Regions from separate parts of the Micromonospora sp. NPDC048839 genome, predicted to be linked through region 1. Evidence: riboswitches for the same ligand, from Rfam matches in the RefSeq annotation. Region 1 holds a riboswitch; the other holds the start of a gene.
What was found. A riboswitch is a leader RNA that binds a small molecule or an ion and turns the genes downstream of it on or off. The one in region 1 is predicted to bind S-adenosylmethionine.

Region 1 (11,666 bases):
CGGGCACGCCGGGCGGTCACCGCGCCGGACGTGCCCCGGCACACCGCGGACCTGGCCGAGCAGCGCCGGGTGCTCGAAGCGTTCGTCGCCGCCACCGAGTCCGGCGAGCTGGACCAACTGCTCCAGGTGCTCGCGCCGGACGTGGTCTTCGTCGGTGACTCCGGCGGGCACTACCCCTCGGCCCGCCAGCCGGTCGTCGGCGCGGACGCCGTGGGTCGCTTCACGCTCGGCCTGTTCGGCCGGACCGGTCGCTACGCCGGACGGGTGCTGGCCCGGCTCGTGCTCGTCGATGGCGCGCTCGGCCTGCAGATGGAGACCGTGCACAGTGACGGACGGCCGATCCGCCTGGTCACCGTGTTCGCCGTGGACCAGGGTCGGATCACCGCCATCTACAACCAGATCAACCCGGAGAAACTGGCCGACCTGCCCTCGCTCGGCGACGACGACCGCTGGCCACCGCGCTGGTAGACGGCCGGGCGCGCGGCGTCAGACCACCAGGCCCAACCACTTGCGGTACGAGGTGGCGAACGGCTCGGTGCCGTCGCCGAGCGCTCCGAAGAGTCGTTGCGCCGCGGCCTCGGCCTCGGCCACCACGTCGTCCGGGTAGCCGAAGCGCGCCCGGTGCTCGGCGAACTCGTCCTCGTCCAGCAGCTCCACCAGGCCGGTGGCCCGACGCCGGACGACGTCCAGGTCCAGGTCGATCAGGTGGACGGTGTCGTCGGACTCCCAGCGGGCCGGGGTGGTGATGTCGCAGTAGACCTCGCTGGTGCGGGGCGGGGGGTTGAACATGGCTGTCCACCAGGCGCGGTGTGGCACCAGCAGAACGAACGGGATCTTCTCCACCGACGGCCGGCCGTGGTAGACCGACTCGGTGCCCTGGGGCACGCCGAGCCAGATGCCGAGGTCGTCCTCGGTGAGCCGGCGGGCCGGGTAGTCGCGGTGGGCGCTGCCGTCGTACTTGCGGTAGATCACACGGACCATGTCGCTCGGCATGATTCGCACCCTAACCGATACTGCCCACCCGTCGTAGTGCGGCGGTAACCGGGCGGCGCGACCTGGACAACAAGCGTGGCCGGTCGCGCGCCACGCGGCGGAGGGGCACGGCCGGTGTCGGCGGCGGCGGGTACCGTCGCACGGTGACTCCGCCCCGCAGCACCACCGGTTCCGCCACTCCGTCGGCCCGCGCCAAGGGCCGGCGGCGGGGTGCCCGGCCCAGCGGCACGGAGCTGCTGGCGGCGGCGGTCGGCGCGGTGCCCGGCGGCGCGGAACGCCCCGGCCAGCTGCAGATGACCACGGCGATCGAGGAGTGCGTGGCCGGCGGCGAGCACCTGCTCGTGCAGGCCGGCACCGGCACCGGCAAGTCGCTTGCCTACCTTGCGCCGGCGCTCACCGTGGACGGCCCGGTGGTGGTCTCCACCGCCACCCTGGCGTTGCAGTCGCAGCTTGTCGACCACGACCTGCCCCGGCTGGCCGACGCGGTCGAGCCGGTGCTGGGACGCCGGCCCACCTTCGCGGTCCTCAAGGGTCGCCACCACTACCTGTGCCTCGCCCGACTGGACAACTCCACCGAGGAGGAACCGGAGGACACCCTCTTCGACGCCCCCGCGGCCCGTCCGGGGGGCGGCACGAAGTGGCTCGGTGAGGCGGGCCGGTTGGGCAAGCAGGTCGAGCGGCTGCGCGACTGGGCCGAGAAGACCGCCACCGGCGACCGCGACGAGCTGGACCCCGGCGTCGACGACCAGGCCTGGCGGCTGGTGTCCATGCCGGCCCGCGAGTGCGTCGGCGCGACCCGTTGCCCGTTCGGGCAGGAGTGCTTCGCCGAGGCGTCCCGCGCCCGTGCCCGCGAGGCCGACATCGTGGTGACCAACCACAGCCTGCTCGCTGTCGACATGCTCGCCGACCGGCACATCGTGCCGCCACACAAGCTGCTCATCGTCGACGAGGCGCACGAGCTGGCCGACCGGGTCTCCTCCGCGGCCCAGGCGGAGCTGGTGCCGGAGCTGATCGACCGGACCACCCGGCGGGCCCGTACGCTGCTGCGGCCGGAGACCGCCGAGGCGCTCACCGCCGCCGGTGACGCCCTCGCGGTCGGGCTGGCCGAGGCGCCGGCCGGGCGACTCACCGCCGGGCTGCCGACGCCGCTGCGGGAGGCGTGCACGCTGCTCGACGCGGCGACCCGCTCCGCGCTGGACGCGATCGGCGACATCAAGTCCGACGATCCCGACCCGGTCCGCAAGCAGCAGGCCAAGGCCGCCCTGGACGAACTCTCCACCACCGCCCAGCGGCTGCTGGAGGAGGGCGACCACGACGTGGCCTGGGTGGAGAAGAACGACAGCGGCAGCCGTCGGGCGCTCGTCGTCGCGCCGCTGTCGGTGGCCGGCACCCTCGCCACCCACCTGTACGACGAGCGCACCGTCGTCGCCACCTCCGCGACCCTGGCGTTGGGCGGTCGGTTCGACACGGTGGCCCGCGCCCTCGGGTTGGACGCGCCGCCGCCCGCCCCGCCGACCCCCGCCGCTGCCGCACAGGCTGCCCGCACCGGCCCGGGTCGCCCGGTCGCCGAGTCACCGGGCCGTCGGCTTGCCGGCGACGCCGCCCCGAGTGCTGTCGTACCGGCGAGCGAGGGTCCCGGTTGGCGCTCACTCGACGTTGGTTCGCCGTTCGACTACGCCCGGCAGGGCATCCTGTACGTCGCCGCGCACCTGCCCCGCCCGAGCGTCTCCGGGCTTCCCGACGCCGCCGGGGAGGAGTTGTTGGGGCTGGTCGAGGCGCTCGGTGGTCGTACTCTCGGGCTTTTCTCCTCTCGGCGGGCGGCGCAGCAGGCGGCGGAGCTGCTGCGCGCGCGGACCGACCTGCCGGTGCTGTTGCAGGGCGAGGAGGCGCTGCCGTTGCTGGTCCGCCGATTCCGGGAGGAACGGGCCAGCTGCCTGTTCGGCGTGATGTCGCTCTGGCAGGGCGTGGATGTGCCGGGTGACGCCTGCCAGCTCGTCGTCATCGACCGACTGCCCTTCCCACGCCCGGACGAGCCGTTGGCGGCGGCCCGTGCCGCGGCCGTGGACGCGGGCGGTGGTTCCGGCTTCTCGGCGGTCAGCGTGCCGATCGCGGCGGTCCGGCTGGCTCAGGGTGTGGGCCGGCTGATCCGGGCGACCGGCGACCGGGGCGTGGTCGCGGTGCTCGACTCCCGGCTGGAGACGGCCCGTGGCTACGGGCCGTTCCTGCGCCGCTCGCTGCCGCCGTTCTGGTACACGACCCGCCCCGAGGTGGCCCGGGGCGCCCTGCAACGCCTCGCCAAGTCCTGACCCAGCCCCGCCGCGCGACGGCCCGGCGGGTCAGGGGGCCTGGGAGGCGACGACCACCGCGTCGGGTGGGGTGTCCGGGACCCTCCGGGCGGCGAGCCGGCGGACCCCGGTGTTCAGCACCGCGATGAGCGGCACGGAGACCAGCGCTCCGGTGATGCCGGCGAGTACGACACCCGCGGCGATGCCGATGATCACCGCGAGCGGGTGGAGGGCGACCGCTCGTCCCATGATCAGCGGTTGGAGGATGTGGCCCTCCACCTGCTGCACGAGGATCACTGCTCCGAGGATGATCAACGCGATACCCGGGCCGCTGTCGACGAGTGCCACCAGCACCGCCACGCCACCGGAGAGCGCCGCGCCGACGATCGGGATGAACGCGCCGAGGAAGACGAGCGCGGCCAGCGGGAAGGCGAACGGGATGTCGAAGACGACGAGGAAGATGCCGATGCCGACCGCGTCGATGAAGGCCACCAGGACTGTCGCGCGGACGTAGGCGCCGAGCGTGTGCCAGGAGGCGCGGCCCGCGTCGTCGACCTTCCACCGGGCGGCCACCGGCAGCAGCCGGACCAGGAAGCGCCAGATCCGGTTGCCGTCGCGCAGGAAGAAGAACGTCGCGAAGAGCACCAGGAGCGTGCCGGTCAGCACCTCGGCCAGGGTGGCGGCGGTGCTCAGTGCGCCGCTGGTGAACTTCGAGGTGTTGTCGTTGATCCAGGCCTGCGCCTCGTCGATGTAGCGGTCGAGCTGGGTGTCGGACAGGTGCAGTGGACCCGTCTTCAGCCAGTTCTGGATCTGCCGGACGCCCTCCGAGGACTTCTCACTCAGCTCGGGCACACCTCGGATGAACTCGTTCACCACGAGCGTCAGCGTGCCGATCACCGCGGCGAGACCGCCGACCAGCACCACCGCCGTCGCCAGCGACCGGGGCAACCGAGCCCGCAGCAGCCAGCCCACCGCCGGCGCGAGCAGCGCGGAGAGCAGCAGCGCGATGGCCAGCGGAATGATCACAATCTTGACGGTGCTGACGATCCTGAGCAGGGCCCAGGCGACCACACCGATCACGATCAGCCGCCAGCACCAGGCCGCGGCGATCCGCAGCCCGTGCGGGACGTCGGCGTCGTCCCGGCTGGAGGTCGAGCTGTGCAGGTCCACCGGAGGTTCCGCGCCGAAGACCGAGGCCGTCGGCGGTGCGGTCGGCCCCGGCACGGCGGGCGACGCCACCCGTGCGGCGTCCGACACGTCGCCCAACTCGTCGGGCGAAATGCCCTCGTCGGCGCGCGCCGGCTCCTGTCGTGACTGGTAGGCGCGACGAAGCCGCCCGCGTACCCGCTCGAAGCGGCTCAAGCGCACCTCCTGGCAGTTGTACCGGCCCGCCCACAGCGACAGGTCGGACAGCATACGTCCGTTCCGGACACCGTAGGGCAGTTCCGCCACACAATGCCCCGACCACCACCGGCGTAACCACCGGCGGACCCGCCGTCGGCCACACGGTAGCGTCTGCGGCGTGACCGCCGACAATGATCTGGACGCCGGCCTGCCGATCCGCCTGTTGCACGATCGAGTGCTGGTGCGGATGGAGGGCAGCGAGGGCGAGCGCCGTTCCACCGCCGGCATCGTCATCCCGGCGACGGCCCAGGTCGGTAAGCGCCTCGCCTGGGCCACGGCGGTCGGGGTGGGGCCGAACGTGCGCGCCATCGTGTCCGGCGACCGGGTGCTCTTCGACCCCGACGACCGCTCCGAGGTCGAGCTGCACGGCCGCGGGTACGTGCTGCTGCGGGAGCGCGACGTGCACGCGGTGGCCGCCGAGCGGATCGAGAACGACCCCACCGGCCTCTACCTCTGACGCACCTCCCCCGGCCAGCAGGCCGGGCCGCGCATCGTTTGCCCGGCCGCACGACGGGAAGCCATCCGGCGACCGTGGCCCTGGGGAGGGACGATGCCAGTATTCGTGAAGAAGCTGTTGACCTGGGGCAGTGTCGCGTTCCTGATCTACTTCATGGCCTTCCGGCCGGACGGCGCCGCGCAGATCTTCAAGGCCATCGGTGGTGCGCTGATGGCGATGTTCCAGGGCTTCGGTGACTTCCTCACCTCGCTGATGACGTGAGGCCGCCGGCCGGGGGCGCCCGCCGTCAGGGGTGACCCGGGGGCCACGGCGCCGCCGGGCGCGGGCCGGGCCAACCGGGCGGGGCGTAGCCCACCGGAGGCTGCGGCGCGGGGGCCAGCACCACCGGGATCGGCACCACCGGGTCGTCCGGCGCTTCCACCGGCCGCTGCGTACCGTCCGGGAAGCGCAGGTGGTAGCGGCTGCCGTCCCAGACCCCCGTCGGGGTCTGCGGGTCCCGACCGACGAAGAACGACCGGTACGCGTTCATCGCGTCCAGCAGCTCCCGCTCCTCCCGCGCGGTCCGTTCCTGGTCGGCGGGCTTGCGGTCCAGGCCGCGCACCGAGCCGTCGCGCAGCAGGGCCAGTCGGGTGGCGGTGGACTGGTAACCGCGCATCGCCCGCACCCCGGCGTCGCCGGCCACCCGCCGCGCCCAACTGCGGGCCGCGTGCCGCCGGCCGAGGCTGCTCAGCGCTGCCACCTCGGGTGGGCTCAGCCAACCGGCGCGGACGTAGTCCGGCAGGGTCCGCTCGGTGAGCCGCCCCTCCCAGGCGCGCAGCCACACCGCGAGACCCACCATGCCGAAGAAGACCGGCACCATCAGGCCCAGGAAGCCGTACAGCATGATCAACGCCTCGCCGGTGACCTGGGTCAGCGTGGGCAGCAGGTTCCACGTGCCGTGCAACATCATCGCCAGCAGCAGGCCGCCGATCGGGGCGAGCACCCGGACCCGCCGGTCGGCCGTCCGCGCCGCGATGCCCAGCCCCACACCGGTCATCGAGGTGAAGAGCGGATGGGCGAACCCGAACAGCAGGATCCGCAGGATGAAGATCGAGATGACCTGGTTGACGCCGGTCACCGGGCCGTACCGGTCGGCTCCGGACGCGTAACCCAGCCCACCCAGGTAGAGGATGTTCTCCACCATGGCGAAGCCGACCGCGGACAGCCCGCAGTAGACCAGGCCGTCGGTGATCCCGGACCACTCCCGTCGCCGGAACACCAGCAGCAGGATCGGTCCCAGCGCCTTGGTCAACTCCTCGATGAACGGCGCCACCAGCACGCCGGTGAGCGCGTCGGGCAGCCCCCAGGCGGCGAACCGGTTGGCGGCGAATTCGTTGACCGTGAGCGAGGCGGCGGTGGAGACGAATGCTCCCCAGCCGAAGCAGAAGATCAGATACTTCAACGGCTCCGGTTCGTACCGGTCCAGCCAGAGGAAGCAGGCGACCAGCACCGGCACCGGCAGGATGGCGGCGGCCACCCCGATCAGCAGTGCCTGCACGCCGAGCGACTGGCCGAGCCTGAAGACGATGAACACCGCGCAGGCGGCGATGAGCAGCACCACCCCGGCCAACACCAAAAACCGCCGCCAGCCCAGCCGGCGCAGCGGCATCCGGGGCGCTCCACCGACGGACGGGGCCGCGGGCGCGGGCGGCGACGGCAGGGGCGTACCGGGCGGGGTGTCGGCCATGCGGTCAGCGTAGCCATCCGCCGCCGGCTGGTCCGGTCGCATCGGTTGCCGCTATGCTGCCCGCAGGTCACGAGTGCCAGCGTTCAGCCCCGGCTTGCTGGCCGGCAACCCTCGTCGAGTTCGCGGTGGGGTGCCCCGGGTGATGACCGGGCCCAGCCCGATCGGTGTGCTGGGCAAGCGCGGACCCCGTCCCGATGCCGCACCCGGGGTCCCTGACCCCGGAGGTTCCGGCATGCCCGTCACCCTCGTTCCCTCGCTGCCCACTTTGCCCACCATCGCGCCCGCGTCGGTGCCGCTGGACGTCCTCGGCGTGCCCGGTGAGATCAACCTGGACTACGCGGCGAGCGCACCGTGCGCGCGGGCCGCCGCCGACGCGGTGGCCGAGCTGCTGCCCTGGTACGCCAGCGTGCATCGCGGCGCGGGAGCGCTGTCGCGGCGCTGCACCCTCGCGTACGAGCAGGCGCGGCAGACGATCGGTGACTTCTTCGGCGTCCGGGCGGACGATCACGTGATCTTCACCCGCAACACCACTGACGCGCTCAACCTGCTGGCGCGGTCGCTGCCGGCCGGCACGACGGTGGTCACCTTCGCCTCCGAGCACCACGCCAACCTGCTGCCCTGGCCCCGCGGTTCGGTACGGCTGCCGGTGCCGGCCGATCCCGCCGGGGCGGTACGCGACCTCGCCGCCGCCCTCACCGAGCTGCGCCGGGGCAGCAGTCCGGCGCTGCCGGTGCTGGTCGCGGTGACGGGTGCGAGCAACGTGACAGGTGAGCGGTGGCCGGTCGCCGAGTTGGCCCGGGTGGCGCACCGGCACGGTGCCCGGATCGTGCTCGATGCCGCACAACTCGCCCCGCACGCCCCGGTCGACCTGTTGGCGCTCGACGTCGACTACCTGGCCGTGTCCGGCCACAAGCTGTACGCGCCGTTCGGTGCGGGCGTGCTGATCGGCCGGGCGGACTGGCTGGACGCCGCCCCGCCGTACCTGGCGGGTGGGGGCGCCACCAGCCACGTCGGCCCGGCCACCCACGACGTGACCTGGGCAACCGGTCCGGCCCGGCATGAGGGTGGCACCCCGAACCTGCTCGGCGCGGTCGCGCTGGCGGCCGTGTGCGCGGCGCTCGGCGCGGCCGACCGGGACGCGCTGGCCGCCCACGAGCAGGCGCTGCTGGCACGACTGCGGACCGGCATCGAGGCGCTGCCGCACGTGGTGGAGCTGCGCACCTTCGGCCCCGACGCGCCGCGGGTCGGCATCGTCTCGTTCCTGGTCGCCGGCTGGGACTCCGCCGACGTGGCCGCGCGGCTGGCCAGCACGCACCGGATCGGCGTACGGGACGGGTTGTTCTGTGCCCACCCGCTGGCCCGGCGGCTGCTCGCCGAGGCGGCGGGGCGTACCGGCCGACGGGACCTGCCGCCCACGGCGTTGCGCGCCAGCCTCGGCCTGGGCAGCACCGTCGAGCAGGTGGACCGGCTGCTCGCGGCGCTCGCCGAGTTGGGCTGAGGAGCGCGGCGCGGTCAGCCGACGGGCGGGGCGGTCGGCGGTTTCGGCGCCTCGCCCGGCTCGGCCGGCTCACCGACCGGCCGCTCCTGCTCCCCGAAGGCGGTGCGGATCCACCGGTTCGCCTCCTCCTGCTCGATTCCGGAGGCCACCAGCAGGTCGCTGGCGGTGGTCCGGATCTGGGCGACGACCACGCTGCCGGAGAAGCCGACGCCGGCGCCGTACGCCCGACCCGCCTCGCTGACCGCCCGCAGCGACCGCTCCCGGGCCTTCTCCGGTTCCTCGCCGGCGGCGAACTCGTGTTTGAGCAGCCGGACCGACTCGGCGAGGTGGCCCATCGCGTCCGGCATCGGATCCGGTACCGGCTCGTCGTCCTCGATCAACGTGACGGACCGGCGGATCAGCGTGCCGGTGTTGCGCATCGCCCGGTCGATCGGGTCGGCCGCCTCCGCGTAGTGGATCAGCTCGCTGCGGCGGTGCCAGCGGGCCGGGGAGAGGGTGGCGGTCTCCTTCGCCCCCTCGATCGCCTCGGCCAACGTGGCCAGTTCCTCCTTGTTGTTGCGCAGCCGGTCCAGGGCCCGTTGGACGCCGGCGCGGTCCCGGTTGCGCAACCCGTCCGCGGTGGCGTCGAGCTGGGCGGCGAGCAGGTCCAGCGCCGGCCGGGCGGCCCGGTTGATCACCCGGAGCGGGTTCAGCGGCAGCAGCACGGCGGTCACCAGGAGCGCGACGCCGCCACCGAGGAAGGCGTCCACGAAGCGAGGGATCTCCAGATTCTGGGTTGATGGGCTCAGCGTCACGATCAGTACCGCCGTGGCCGCCGCCTGGATGACGATGGCGACGCTCGCCCCGGCGAAGATCGTGAACAGGATCGCGACGGTGACCACCAGGCCGAGCTGCCAGGCCCCGGTGCCGAGCAGGTAGATCAGGAAGTCGCCGATGGCCACCCCGATCCCCACCCCGGCGATCAGCTCGATGGTCCGGCGGAACCGCTGACCGACCGACGCGGCGAGGGTGCCGACCGCGGAGATCGGCGCGAAGACCGGTTGCGGGTTGCCGAGCACCTTGTGCGAGATCAGGTACGCCAGCCCGGCGGCAAGCCCCGCCTGCACGGCCAGCCCGCCGGCCATCCGTACCCGGTGCAGCCGGTCGTGCAGGGTGGCCCGGCCGCGATCGCGCAGTTGCTCGGTGGCCTCGGCGATCCGTGCGCCGTCGACGTCCACCAGCCCGTCGCGCAGCGCGGTACGTCGCACCATTGGTGGTCGCTTGTCCCGGGCCACGGCCATGGGCGCGACTACCCGGGACAGCCCCGCTGAATCCTTCCGCGTCGCGCGCCGTGCCCGGATGCGGCAGACTCGGCCGGTGGTCGATCTGCTGGAGCGGTGGCGGGCGGCAGCCCGGGGTGCTGGTACGACGCCGGACGCGGGGTGGACCCGGGCCGGCGAACGGCTGCTCGACAGGTGGCGGGAGCCGCACCGGCACTACCACACGGTGGCCCACCTGACGGCGGTGCTCGATGTGGTGGACGAGCACGCCGGGCTGGCCGACCGGGCCGACCTGGTCCGGCTGGCGGCCTGGTGGCACGACGCGGTCTACGATCCGCGGGCCGGCGGTGACGCCAACGAACAGGACAGCGCCGCGCTGGCCGAGAGCGTGCTCGGCGGGCTCGGGATGCCGGGGCCCACGGCGGCCGAGGTACGTCGGCTGGTGCTGCTCACCGCCGGGCACGTCGTGGGTCCGGACGATCGGGACGGCGCGCTGCTCTGCGACGCGGACCTCGCCGTGCTGGCCGCGCCCCCTGCGACCTACGACAGGTACGCGACGGCGATCCGACGGGAGTACGCGCACGTGCCGGAGCCGGCCTTCCGGGCTGGGCGGGCGGCGGTGCTCGGCGGCCTGCTGGCGCTGCCCGCGCTGTTTCGTCTGCCGCCGCTGGCGGCCCGCTGGGAGGAGCCCGCCCGGGGCAACGTACGCCGGGAGTTGGCCACCCTCACCGCTGCGGGGCCGCCGACGGGCGCGGGCTGACCAGGTGCTTCGGGCGGCGCAGGTCGGCGGCGCGGAGCAACCGGACCAATTCCCGGCTCGGCACCACCTGGGCGCCGAGCCACACCGCCGCCGCGAACCGGTCGGCGGGGATGTCGTAGTGGTCCCGGTCGAAGCCGCGGCGGGGCGCGCCGAGGGCCTCGGCGAAGGCGTGCAGCTCGGCGTACGAGACGTCACTGATCAGGTGCGACCAGAGCCGACCGCGCCACGGCCAGGCCGGCCGGTCCAGGTAGAGCATGACGTCCAAGCTATCCCGCGTAGTTGATCACGTTGATGATCGCCGGCTGGCGACCTAGCCTCGGCTGCATGGCCCCCACCACGCTCCTGGACGATCTCCGCGCCGCGCTCGGTGCCGACGCCGTGCTCACCGACCCGGACCTGCTGCGCATGCACCAGCGGGACGAGGCCGACCTGTGCGCGGCCGGCACCCCGCTCGTGGTGACCCGTCCGCGCAGCACCGAACAGGTGGTCGCGGTGGTCCGGGCGGCGGCGCGACACGGCGTACCTGTGGTGCCGCAGGGCGCGCGGACCGGGCTGGCCGGCGCGGCGAACGCGGTGGACGGCGCGGTGGTGCTGAGCACCGTCGCGATGGACGAGATCCGGGAGATCGACCCGGTGAGCCGGATCGCGGTGGTCCAGCCGGGGGTGGTCAACGCGGCGCTGGCCGGCGCAGTGGCCAGGCAGGGGCTCTGGTACCCGCCGGACCCCGGCTCCTGGGAGTCGTCCACGATCGGCGGCAACGTGGCCACCAACGCCGGCGGCATGTGCTGCGTGAAGTACGGGGTGACCACCGAGTACGTGCTCGGCCTGGAGGTGGTGCTCGCCTCGGGTGAGGTGCTGCGCACCGGTCGGCGGACGGCCAAGGGGGTGGCCGGCTACGACCTGACCCGGCTCTTCGTCGGGTCGGAGGGCACCCTCGGCGTGATCACCGAGGTGACTGTGGCGCTGCGGCCCGCCCCGGCCGACTCGCTGACCCTGGTGGCGGTCTTCGGATCGACAGCAGCGGCCGGCGCGGCGGTGGCCGAGATCGCGGCCCGTGGGCTCACCCCCAGCCTGTTGGAACTGTTGGACCAGACCCACCTGCGGGCGATCGAGGCGTACCAGCCGATGGGGCTGCGGACCGACGCCCAGGCCCTGCTGCTGGCCGCCGCGGACACCGGCCCCCGGGCCGCCGACGACCTGGCCAGCCTGGCCGAGGTCTGCACGGCGGCCGGCGCCGACGAGGTCTACGCGGCCACCGACGCGGTGGAGGCGGCGGCGCTGTTG
Region 2 (11,666 bases), on a different contig from region 1:
CGGTGCCCTCGAACGTAGACCGCGCTGTCCACCAGACCGCCGGTGGGCGGGTCGGGCGACACCGTCGACGGCGGCACGCCATCCGTGCTCTCATGCTCGTCCAGTTGGCGACCGAAGCCACCACCGGGGCGGAATCGACGGCCACCGGCCATGCCTGTCCCCTCCCCCGGCTCCGTCCGGCCCGGTGCGCTCCCGCCGATCCGGGAGGGCTGCATCCCCCGTGCCCGCGACCCGAAACCAGCCCGCCGGCGGGTGGGTTCCGGGCACCCGGGGACGGGCGCGGCCCGACGGGCGGATACTCACGGTGACCATGGGCGGATGACGGGGGACGCGCCGATGGAGGTGGACAGACGCGGCGGTCGGCTGCGGGGGTGGTTGCTCGACGCGGGCTCGGACCAGGCCGCGCGGCACCCGGGGCCGCACGGACGCCCGCCGGAGCACCGGCAGCATCCGTGGTGGAAGGTGATGTGCCTGACCGGCGTCGACTACTTCTCCACCCTGGGCTACCAGCCGGGCATCGCGGCGCTGGCCGCCGGGGCGCTGTCGCCGGTGGCGACCCTGGTGCTGGTGCTGGTGACGCTGCTGGGCGCGCTGCCGGTCTACCGGCGGGTGGCGGTGGAGAGCCCGCACGGTGAGGGTTCCATCGCGATGCTGGTACGCCTGCTGAGCTACTGGCCGGGCAAGCTGCTGGTGCTGGTGCTGCTCGGCTTCGCGGCCACCGACTTCATCATCACCATCACCCTGTCGGCCGCCGACGCGACCGCGCACATCGACGAGAACCCGTTCTGGCCGGACGGGTTCAAGGGACACGAGGTACTTGTCACGCTGCTGCTGGTGGCCCTGTTGGGAGCGGTGTTCCTCAAGGGATTCACCGAGGCCATCGGCATCGCCGTCGTGCTGGTGGCGGCCTACCTGGCGCTGAACGCGGTGGTGGTGGTCGACGCGCTGTGGCGGGTGGTGACGCACCCGAGCGCGGTCGGGGACTGGACCACCGCGCTGACCACCGGGCACGGCGATCCCTGGCTGGTGGTCGGGCTGTCGCTGTTGGTCTTTCCGAAACTGGCGTTGGGCCTGTCCGGCTTCGAGACCGGCGTGGCCGTGATGCCGAGCGTACGGGGCGACCGGCAGGACTCCGAGGCTCGACCGCTGGGCCGGATCCGCGGCGCACGCCGGCTGCTCACCACCGCCGCGGTGATCATGAGCGTCTTCCTGATCACCAGCAGCGTGACGACCACCATCCTGATCCCGGCGGAGGACTTCCGGCCGGGCGGGCCGGCGAACGGCCGGGCGCTGGCCTACCTGGCGCACCAGCACCTTGGGGAGGTGTTCGGCACCGTCTACGACCTGTCCACCATCGGGATCCTCTGGTTCGCGGGGGCGTCGGCGATGGCCGGACTGCTCAACCTCGTCCCCCGCTACCTGCCCCGCTACGGCATGGCACCGGCCTGGGCGCGGGCCGTCCGGCCGCTGGTGCTGGTCTTCACCACGGTGGCCTTCCTGATCACGGTCGTCTTCGATGCCAGCGTGGACGCGCAGGGCGGCGCGTACGCCACAGGTGTGCTGGTGTTGATCACTTCGGCGGCGACGGCGGTGACGCTGGCGGCGGCCCGGCGCCGTCAGCGCGGTCGCACCGCCGCGTTCGGCGTCATCGCGGTGGTCTTCGTCTACACCACCCTGGCGAACGTGGTGGAGCGCCCCGACGGCGTCAAGATCGCCGCCTGCTTCATCGGCGGGATCATCGTGGTCTCCGCGCTGTCCCGGGTGTCCCGGGCCTACGAGCTGCGGGTGGACCGGATCGAGCTGGATCCGGTCGCCACCCGGATGATCGACGAACGCGCTGGACGGCGGATCCGGCTCGTCGCCCACGAGCCCGACCGGCACGACGAGGCCGAGTACCGCGCGAAGTTGAGCCAGACGATGGCGGACAACGACTTCCCCGACGACAGCGACGTGATCTTCGTCGAGGTGCACGTCACCGACCCGTCGGACTTCGAGACCGAGTTGCTGGTACGCGGCGGCCTGGCCGACGACAGCTTCGCGGTGCTCAGCCTGACCAGTTCCTCGGTGCCCAACGCGCTCGCCGTCCTGCTGCTGGAGATCCGCGACCGCACCGGGCGGCGACCGCACATCTACTTCGAGTGGAGCGAGGGCGGCCCGGCCCGCAACTTCCTGCGCTACCTGGCGTTCGGGCAGGGCGCGATCGCCTCGGTCACCCGGGAGATCCTGCGCCGCCAGGAACCCGACCCGGGTCGCCGGCCGCACGTGCACGCCGGCTGACCTGCGGGCCGAGCATCCTCCGCGCACGGTGAGCGTGGTCATAACGACTGGACGATCCACCCGTGCGTGCTGCTAGCCTCGCTGCAGGTCATGAGTGCCAGCGCGAAGCCCCGGCTCGCTGGCCGGCAACCCTCCTCCGCGGTGGGGTGCCCCGGGTGAAGACCAGGCACCGGCACGACGCCGGTGCAAGCGTGGCCTGGCACCCAGGTCAGCACAGACCCGGGAGAACCATGCGCATCCTCAGCACCGCCCCACCGACCGATGTCGCGGAACTCCGCGCCGGTCAGCCCACGCCGGCACTGACCCGGCGGCGGCACGTGGACATGATGCGAATGTGCAGCGCCGCGTGTCGACGCGGCCCCCGGCACTAGCGCACCTTTCTTTTTCCGAGCCTTTCCAGCGGTACGCCCATCGGGCGCACCGTCGGCGGCACACGTCCGTGCCCGCCGAGACACGACCCCTTTCGGAGACACCCGTGCGAATCCTTCCTGCCCTGACCCGTGCCGCAGCCCTGGGCGCGGCCACGATCCTGGCCGCCACCGCTCTCACCGCTTGCGGCGACGACACCTCGTCCGACGCCGCCGCCAACCCGTACGGCCTGGCGCAGCCGGGCGTGCTGCGGGCCGGCACGCTGACCGACGCCCCGCCGAACGTGTACCTCAAGGACGGCACGTTCACCGGCTTCGACAACGACCTGCTGACCGCCGTGGCCGGCAAGCTCGGCCTCACTGTCGAGTTCGTCGGCACCGACTTCTCCGCGCTGCTGTCCCAGGTCAACAACCACAAGTTCGACGTGGGCAGCTCCTCGATCACCATCACCGAGGCGCGCAAGAAGACCGTCGACTTCGGCAACGGCTACGACTTCGGCTACTTCGGCCTGGACGTGCCGGCCGGCTCGCCGATCACCGCCTTCGACCAGCTCGCCGGCAAGCGGGTCGTGGTGGTGCAGGGCACCGTGCAGGACGACTACGCCACCGGTAAGCAGCTCGACCCGGTCCGGGTGCCGGACTACAACGGCGCGATCAACCAGCTCAAGGCCGGCACCGCCGACGCGTGGATCGCTCCGGCCGAGATCGGCGAGAAGTCGGCCGCCGACAGCACCGGCAAGATCACCGTGGCGGCCAAGCAGCTCAGCCCGGCGCCGACGGCGTACGCCGTGGCCAAGGGCAGCGACAAGCTGCGCGAGGCGCTGAACAAGGGCCTCGACGAGGTCATCGCGGACGGCACCTGGAGCCGGTTGCAGGCGCAGTACTACCCCGGTCGGCCGATCCCGGCGGACTTCAAGCCGGGCAGTGGAACGGTCACGCCTGCGGCGTCCGCGTCGGCCGCGTCCTGACCTGGTGACGAGCGAGCAGGGCGGTAGGAGAGGCGACCGATGGATCCGTTGAGCACGCTGTGGGAGACCTTTTTCGACATCGACGCGATGCGCGAGGCGCTGCCCGAGATGCTGACCGTCGGGTTGCCCAACACGCTGATCCTGGCGGTCTCCGCCGCCCTGCTCGGCTCGGTGCTGGGCCTGCTGTTGGCCGTCGCCGGCATCTCGCGCAGCCGTTGGCTGCGCTGGCCGGCGCGGGTCTACACCGACGTGTTCCGAGGACTTCCGGCCGCGGCGACGATCCTGCTGATCGGCGTCGGGCTGGCGCCGCTGGGCATGCAGGTCTGGGGACCGGACCCCTACCCGTTGGGCATCCTGGCGCTGTCGCTGATCGCGGCCGCGTACATCGGGGAGATCTTCCGGTCCGGCATCCAGTCGGTGGAGGCCGCCCAACTGGAGGGCGCCCGCGCCCTCGGCTTCTCCTGGACCGACGCGATGCGGCTGGTGATCATCCCGCAGGGCATCCGGCGGGTGCTGCCGGCCTGGGTGAATCAGCTCATCGCCCTGATCAAGGACTCCAGCCTGGTCTACTTCCTCGGCCTGGTGGCCAGTCAACGGGAGCTGTTCCGGATCGGGCAGGACTACGCCGCCACCACCGGCAACGAGTCGGCGCTGCTGCTGGCCGGGCTCTGTTACCTGGTGTTGACCGTCCCACTGACGCACGTCGTCAACTGGATCGACCGGCGGCTGCGCAACGGCCGGCCGGCGACCACACCGACAGACGAGGACGACGACACCAATTCGGCGTACGCCGCGACGGAAGGACACCGGTGATGACCACCGACACGACCACCTCGGTCAGCCTCGACGTACGCGACGTGCACCTGGCCTTCGGACCGAACCGGGTGCTGCGCGGCGTCGACCTCACGGTGCCGCGCGGCGCGACGGCCTGCGTGATCGGCCCGTCCGGGTCGGGCAAGTCGACGCTGCTGCGCACCATCAACCGACTGATCGAGCCGGACCGCGGCGACGTGCTGCTGGACGGGCGCAGCGTGCTGGGCGACGACCCGGACGCGCTGCGGCAGCGGGTGGGCATGGTGTTCCAGCAGTTCAACCTCTTCCCGCACATGAGCGTGCTGCGCAATGTCACCCTCGCGCTGCGCCGGCTCCGCAAGCTCGGCGAGGACGAGGCGGAAACCGTCGCGCGTAACCAGTTGGAGTTGGTGGGGTTGGCCGGCAAGGCCGACGCACGACCGGCGCAGCTCTCCGGCGGTCAGCAGCAACGCGTGGCGATCGCCCGGGCGCTGGCCCTGCGGCCGGAGGTGATGCTCTTCGACGAGGCCACCTCGGCGCTCGACCCGGAGTTGGTCAAGGGTGTCCTCGGGGTGATGGCCGACCTGTCCGCCGCGGGCATGACCATGGTGGTGGTCACCCATGAGATGGGCTTCGCCCGGCAGGTCGCCGACACCGTCGCCTTCATGGACCGGGGCGTGGTGTTGGAGGCCGGCCAGCCCGAGGCGATCTTCGAGCGGGCCGAGCATCCTCGGCTGCGCCGGTTCCTCGCGCAGGTGCTGTGACGAGACGGCCGATCAGTCGTTGGGCTCGCGCCCCAGCAACCGGATCTCCTCGTTGTCCAGCGCGGCCTGGAGTTCCTGCAGGACCAGGTCGTCGATCTCCCGGTTGTCACGCAGCCGGGTGACCTCCCGCCGCTTGTGCGCGAGGACCCCGAGGCGCAGTCGATGTTCCAGGCGACGTTCCTCGGCGGTGTTCCCCCCGCTCTCGTTGAAATCCTCCAGGTGCCGCTGGTACTCGGCCTGCAACCGACGTACCGAATCCTCCCGGGCGCCGACCTCGGCGGCGACCTGCGGCAGGGCGGCCAGGCCCACCTCGGTGGCCCGTCGTCGGGCGTGCCGGGTCTCGTCGACGCGTTCCGGGTCGCCGACCAGCCCGGCCCAGCGCACCACGAGCGGCAGGGTGGTGCCCTGAATCAGCATGATCAGCACGATCACCAACGCGGTGACGAAGATGATCAGGTCGCGTTCGACCACCGGCCGACCGGCGACCGTCATCGTCGGGACGGCCAACGCGGCGGCGAGTGACACCGCGCCCCGGAAACCGGACCAGCCCCCCACGGTCGCCACCCGCCAGCCGGACGGACCCTCGCCGTCGTCCACCATCCGGCGACGCCGCAGCCGGGCCGACTGCGCGGTGAGGTAGATGAAGAGCAGCCGGGTGGACACGACGACCAGGGTGACCACCAGCACGATCACCAGCGCCCGCTCGGGCGAGGTGCTGGTGATGCCCCGCACCGCCCGGGGGATCTGCGTGCCGAGCAGGACGAACAACCCGCCGTTGATCAGGAACGTGGTCAGGTCCCAGAACGCGTACGCCAGCACCCGGGACCGGGCGCGGATCACCCGCGGGCCGGCGTAGGCCAGCACCAGCCCGGCGACCACCACCGCCAGCACTCCGCTGGCGTGCACCGAGTCGGCGAGCAGGAAGGCGCCGAACGGTGTCAGCACGCTCAGCGCACCCTCGCGCAACGGATCGTCGAGCCGCTTGCGGATCAGCACCACGGCGGCCCCCACCAGCAGACCGGCGAGGACGCCGCCGACGCTGGCGCCGACGAACTCCTCGCTGATGCCCAGCACGCCCGGCTTGGCGCTCTGGCTGAGCAGACCCACGGTCACCGCGAAGACCACCAGCGCGGTTCCGTCGTTGATCAGGCTCTCCGCGTGCAGCGTGGTGAGGAGCTTGCGGGGCAACCGTTTGGCCAGACCGGTGACGGCGGCGGCGTCGGTCGGCGCGAGGACCGCGCCGAGCACCCAGGCGGCGGCCGGATTCACGCCGAACGCCTGCGCGGTGAACGACACCGTCACCATGGTGAGCACCACGAGCACCACCGCGAGCAGGCCGATCACCGGCAGGTTGGCCCGGATCTCGCGCAGGCTGATGGTGAGGCTCTCCCGGTACAGGATCGCCGGCAGGAAGATCAGCAGCACCAGGTCCGGTTCCAGAGTCACCTCGGACAGCGGCGGCGTGAGCCCGAGCACCACGCCGAACGCGATGAGCAGGACCGGCGGCGCGACCCGGTACCGACCACCGAGGGTGGTGCCGATCAGGACGGTGCCGCCCAGCACCACGATCAGGACGAGCACCTCCACGCGTACCCCCTCGATCGTTGGCGCGACGGTGCACGCGCCGGTGGTTACATCTGACCGCACCCCGGTTGCCGGTTCGGCACGTTCCGGCAAGTCGCCGAGCTGCCCGCCAGGTCGGTGTGCTGTTGAGCGGTATACCTCAGCGTCATAAATATGACCCTGAGGTATATCGCTCACTACCGCATCCACCCCCACGGAGGTGACCGACGGTAACCGCCGGCGGCGCGTACGGGCCTGGTCGGGAAGAGCTGGCGTACCTGACGCTGCCGGCCCTGACAGCGCTCAGGTCGGGTCGTCGGCGCGGGCGCGCGCGGTGAGCGCTCGGGCGGTACGGCGGTGCCCGGCGGCCTCCTCGTCGCGGCCCAGAGCGGTGGCCAGCTCGGCGAGGTGCCCCGCCACCGGGCCGGCGGTGACCATCCCGCTGCCGGCGGCCAGCTCGGCGGCGGCCGGGCGGAGCGCGGTGGCGACGCGCTCCATGGTGGGCCGGTCGCCGACGGCGAGCGCCGCCCGAGCGGTGAGGCACAGCCGCACCTCCCACAGCAGGTCGTGCGGCCCGTCCGGGAGTGCCCGCAGCGCCGCCCGGGTGGCGACCTGGTCGTCGGCGGCGGCGAGCAGCAGTGGTCGGACCCAGGGCTCGTGCGGCCCCCAGTCCAGCCGCGCCCAGTCCTCGTCGTCCGGCCCGGGAATCGGGCGCTGACGTCCGGGAACGAGCCGGGCCTCGCCGACCGCGTCGGCCAGTCGCAGGCCGAGCAGGGCGAGCGGCAGCAACCCCCGGGCCAGTCCCGGCATGGCGTCGGCGGGCAGGCGTTCGGCGGCAGCCCGGTACGCGGTCACCGCAGCGTCCTGGTCACCGCCGACCGCCCGGCGCAGCGCGGCGTACCAGCCGGTGAAGACCCCGACCAGCGGCAACTCGTACCGCTGCGCGAGTCGGTCGGCGGCGCGGGCGTGCGCGTCCGCGCCGGCCCGGTCGGCCCGCGCGCAGCAGGCCTGGAGCAGGACGAGGTGACCCAGCACCTCGACGGTCACCAACTGACGGGGAGCGGCCAGGTCGACCAGCTCCGCGCCGATCCGGGCGCGCTCGTCGGCCAGCCCGACACGGTGGAAGGAGTGCATGAAACGCGCGTTGAGCGCGAACGCCAGCAGCCCGGGATCCCCGACGGTCCGGGCGATCCGCTCGGCCTCGGCCGCGGCCCGGCGACCACGGTCGCCGGTGCTGCCCCGCAGTTCCAGCGCGAGCGTGGCCAGCAGCCGGCTGCGTTGCGCCGAGCCGGTCGGACCGAGGCCGGTCAGGGCGTGCTCGGCGGCGCGAGCGATCCGCTCGGAGAGCGCCTCGTCGTCGTTGCGGGTCCAGATGGCGGGTACGTCGAACCCGGCGAGCACCTCGGCGGTCAGCCGCGGGTCACCGACCGCCTCGGCGTCGGTGAGCGCCGCGGCGCGGTACCGCCGCGCCTCGGCCAACCGACCCGTCACCGCCAGCCCGCGCCCGAGGCCGAGCACGGCGCTGAGTCGCTCGCGTCGCTCGTCCCGCCCGGCCCGGTCGTACGCGTCGAGGACCTGCGCCCACAGCCGGGCCGCCTCGTGCGGGTTGCCGTCGCGTTCGGCCTGTTCGGCAGCGGTTCGGGCGTAGCCGGCTGCGCGGTGGGCGGCTTCCCGCCCACCGGCGTGCAGCAGGTGGTGGGCGAGCGCGGCGGGGTCGACGGGCTGCTGCCGCCGCATCGCCTCGGCCACGGCGGCGTGCCAGGCCGCGCGACGCGACCCGGACAGGTCGGCGTAGAGCGTGTCGCGGACCAGGATGTGGGTGAACCGTAGTCGCCCGTCGGGCTCCTGCTCGCTCAGGAAACCGGCCTGCAACCCGCGGTCCACGGCGTCCAGCAGCGCCGCCGGGTCGCCCGCCAGCTCGCCGAGCACGACCGGATCGAGGTCCCGGCCGAGGACCGCCGCCTGCCGCAGCACGGTACGGGTCGGCGCGGGCAGCTGTGCGAGGCGGTGCCGGATCACGTCGCGTACCCCCGGTGGCACCGCCGCCAGCGCCGACTGACCCGCGCTCGCGGACAACTGGGCCAGCTCCCGGACGAAGAACGGGTTGCCGCCGCTGCGATGGTGGATCAGCCGGACGGTGGGCGGGTCCAGCTCCGACCCCGCGACGGCACGGGCCAACTCACCGGTCGCCTCCACGGACAGTCCGCCGAGGTATTCCCGCACCGGTTCGAGTCCGGCCGCGCGGGCCAGCGCGGCGGTCAGCTCCGGGCTGATCTCGGTGGCCCGGTAGGTGCCGAGGACCAGCACCGGACCGGTGGCCGGTTGCGGGCCGGCGAGCAGACCGGTGAGCAGGTCCAACGTGTCCCCGTCGGCGCGGTGCAGATCGTCCAGGACCACCAGCAGGGGTCCCCGGTCGGCGACGGCGGACACCAGCGCCGCCACCGCGCGGTGCCGACGGAACCGGGCCACCGCGGGATCACCCGGACCATCGGTCACCGCCGGCTCGGCCAGCCCGCCGCCCACCGATCCGGGCGGCTCGGTGAGCGCGTCGGTGATCTGGCTCCACGGCCAGGCGGCCGGTGCGCCGTCGTACTCGGGGCTGCGACCCCAGGCCGTGCTCCAGCCCTCGGCGGCGAGCTGCCGGGTCAGCTCCTCGGCGAGGGCGGACTTGCCGGCGCCCGGGTCCCCACTGAGCAGGGCGAGCGTCGGCCGGCCCGCCCGGGTGGCGGCCTCGGCGGCGTGCCGCAGCCGCGCCAACTCCGCGTCCCGCCCGACGAACGGTCGCGATACCGGCCCGCCACCTGGAACGGGTCCGGCCGGGCCGGCCACCACGGGGGTGGGGGTGAGGTGTGCCGCCTGAGCCAGGATGTCGGCCTCCAGCCTGCGCAGCTCGGGTCCCGGGTCCACGCCCAGCGCGGACACCAAAGCGTCACGGGCTTCGCGCAGCGCGGCCAGCGCCTCGCCCTGCCGGCCGGCCCGGTAGCGCGCCAACGCGAGCAGCCTCCAGGCGTCCTCCCGCAGCGGATGTCCGGCGAGGTGGCCGGGCAGTTCGGCGGCGGCCTCGTCCGGCCGACCCAGCGCGAGCAACGCCTCGGCCCGCCGTTCGACGGCGAGCATCCGCAGCTCGTCCAGCCGGTTGATCTCCGCGACGGCCCAGAGTGCGCCGGCACAGTCCGCGTACGCGGGTCCGCGCCAGAGCCCGAGAGCCGTGTCCAGCGCGACCAGGGCCGGTGCGGGCAGTCCACCCGTGAGCAGTCGTCCCGCCTCGCCGACGGCCGCCTCGAAGCGTGCGGCGTCCACCGCGTCCGGCGCGGCCCGCAGCGCGTACCCCGGGGGTTCGGTGACCAGGAGGCGGGGTGGCTGCCGGGGCGGCCGGTCGGGCTCCAGCGCCCGCCGCAGGTCGGCGACGAAGGTCCGGATGGCACCCACCGCGCCGTCGGACGGGACCTCCCACAGGTCGTCGACGAGGCGGTCCACCGGCACCACCCGGCCGTGGGCGATCAACAACCGGGCCAGTACGAGGCGCTGCCGGTGCCCCCGCAGCGGGACCGGGCCGCCCCCGGTGGCGGCGGTCACCGGCCCGAGTACGCCGAACGTCACCTCCGCCGGTGACGTCGGTTGCCTGGTCATGACACCAATCTAGGCGGCTGTGCCGGCGGGCACTGATGCGGCGCTGACCGGCTGCTGATCACCGCCGGGCGGGCTCGACACCGTACGACGGCGACGGGCCACCGCCCGAGCCGACCCTGCTCATCAGGAAGGTTCCCCGTGGAGCCGAGGATGAACGGATTCGACTACCAGCGCGTCACCGTCGCCGACGGCGTGACGCTCACCGCCGCCGACCGGGCGGCGGGCAACCACCTGCGGATGCCGGTGACCGTGCTCCAGCAGGACTGGGGCGCGGCGCTCGGCTACGACGCGGCCGGGGTGTGGCGGGCCTGGGCGCCCGACCTCGACCACCAGACGGTCACCTGCGGGCACTTCATGGCGGAAGAGGCCCCCGCGGTGGTGGTCGGGGCGCTGCGCGCCCTGCTGCGGCGGTGACCGGCCGCCTCTGACCTGCGGAAATACGACTCAGCGCGGGTGGACGCCAACCGCCCGGCGGTGCTAAACAGGCAGATATCGGCAGCCAACGGCGGCGCGTCGTCCATCGACCGTCCTCCTGCACCGCCGCCCTCGGCTTCGCCGCACGGACCGCCGCGCGGTCGCGACCCACCCCACCGGCACAAGCCCCGGTGGCGGGCCGGTGAGCACGGTCATCGACCAAGGAGTCGCCGTGGGGCAACTGCGTAACCGCGCCAAGCACCAACCGTTCGAGGTGGCCGCGCTGATCACGACGCCCGTCTGTGGGGTCCTACTGCTCGCGCTCGACGTCCGACCACCGTCGGTACAGCTGTCCATGCCGGAACCCATCCAGCTCGGCTGGGAGGTCGCCCTCATCGCCGTCGGTGTGGGCGGGCTGCTGGGCATCCTGTGGCCCGGCCGGCTCTCCACCGGTCTCGGCATCGAGTTCGCGTCCGTGCTGATGCTCGGCACCATCACCGGCATGTACGCGGTGGCCCTGGTGGCGGTGGCGGGTCAGCAGGGCGTCGTCGCCGCGTCGTTGATCAGCGCGGTGCCGCTGGGGTCCTTCTGGCGGGTAGCCCAGATCGCCGTCGAGCTGCGCTGCCTGGCCTACGGACACCAGTGCGCGACCCACCGACGGGTCGTGGGAGGTGTCACGTGATCGCGGTATCGACACCCGAGGCGCCGCACTGGGTGCAGGTGTTGCTGAGTCTGCTCGGCGTCCTCGGCGGCACGACCGGCCTGGCCGCCCTCGCCACGGTCGTGTCACAGCGGGGCAAGTTCAAGGCCGACGCCGCGGACACGCTCACCGAGGCCGCCCTGACGCTCGTGCAGCCCCTGCAGACGCGGATCACCGAGTTGGAGAGCGA

Region 2: it holds a riboswitch for S-adenosylmethionine, as region 1 does, so the genes downstream of both, AB0C25_RS22775 (ABC transporter substrate-binding protein) here and AB0C25_RS07405 (aminotransferase class V-fold PLP-dependent enzyme) in region 1, are expected to answer to the same signal.

The regions. Positions count from the first base shown of each region.
Region 1 covers NZ_JBEZGL010000003.1:278,811-290,476, forward strand. The annotation lists gene sigJ (RNA polymerase sigma factor SigJ) at 1-468, shown strand, start outside; gene AB0C25_RS07375 (DUF402 domain-containing protein) at 487-993, opposite strand; gene AB0C25_RS07380 (ATP-dependent DNA helicase) at 1,137-3,299, shown strand; gene AB0C25_RS07385 (AI-2E family transporter) at 3,330-4,694, opposite strand; gene AB0C25_RS07390 (co-chaperone GroES) at 4,801-5,139, shown strand; gene AB0C25_RS07395 (hypothetical protein) at 5,233-5,400, shown strand; gene AB0C25_RS07400 (PrsW family glutamic-type intramembrane protease) at 5,426-6,907, opposite strand; SAM riboswitch class IV at 6,931-7,051, shown strand; gene AB0C25_RS07405 (aminotransferase class V-fold PLP-dependent enzyme) at 7,098-8,363, shown strand; gene AB0C25_RS07410 (FUSC family protein) at 8,378-9,580, opposite strand; gene AB0C25_RS07415 (metal-dependent phosphohydrolase) at 9,720-10,382, shown strand; gene AB0C25_RS07420 (DUF4031 domain-containing protein) at 10,348-10,638, opposite strand; gene AB0C25_RS07425 (FAD-linked oxidase C-terminal domain-containing protein) at 10,707-11,666, shown strand, end outside.
Region 2 covers NZ_JBEZGL010000012.1:81,362-93,027, reverse strand. The annotation lists gene corA (magnesium/cobalt transporter CorA) at 1-152, opposite strand, end outside; gene AB0C25_RS22780 (amino acid transporter) at 319-2,277, shown strand; SAM riboswitch class IV at 2,364-2,475, shown strand; gene AB0C25_RS22775 (ABC transporter substrate-binding protein) at 2,753-3,613, shown strand; gene AB0C25_RS22770 (amino acid ABC transporter permease) at 3,653-4,426, shown strand; gene AB0C25_RS22765 (amino acid ABC transporter ATP-binding protein) at 4,426-5,169, shown strand; gene AB0C25_RS22760 (Na+/H+ antiporter) at 5,182-6,756, opposite strand; gene AB0C25_RS22755 (BTAD domain-containing putative transcriptional regulator) at 7,036-10,362, opposite strand; gene AB0C25_RS22750 (hypothetical protein) at 10,513-10,776, shown strand; gene AB0C25_RS22745 (hypothetical protein) at 11,009-11,458, shown strand; gene AB0C25_RS22740 (hypothetical protein) at 11,455-11,666, shown strand, end outside.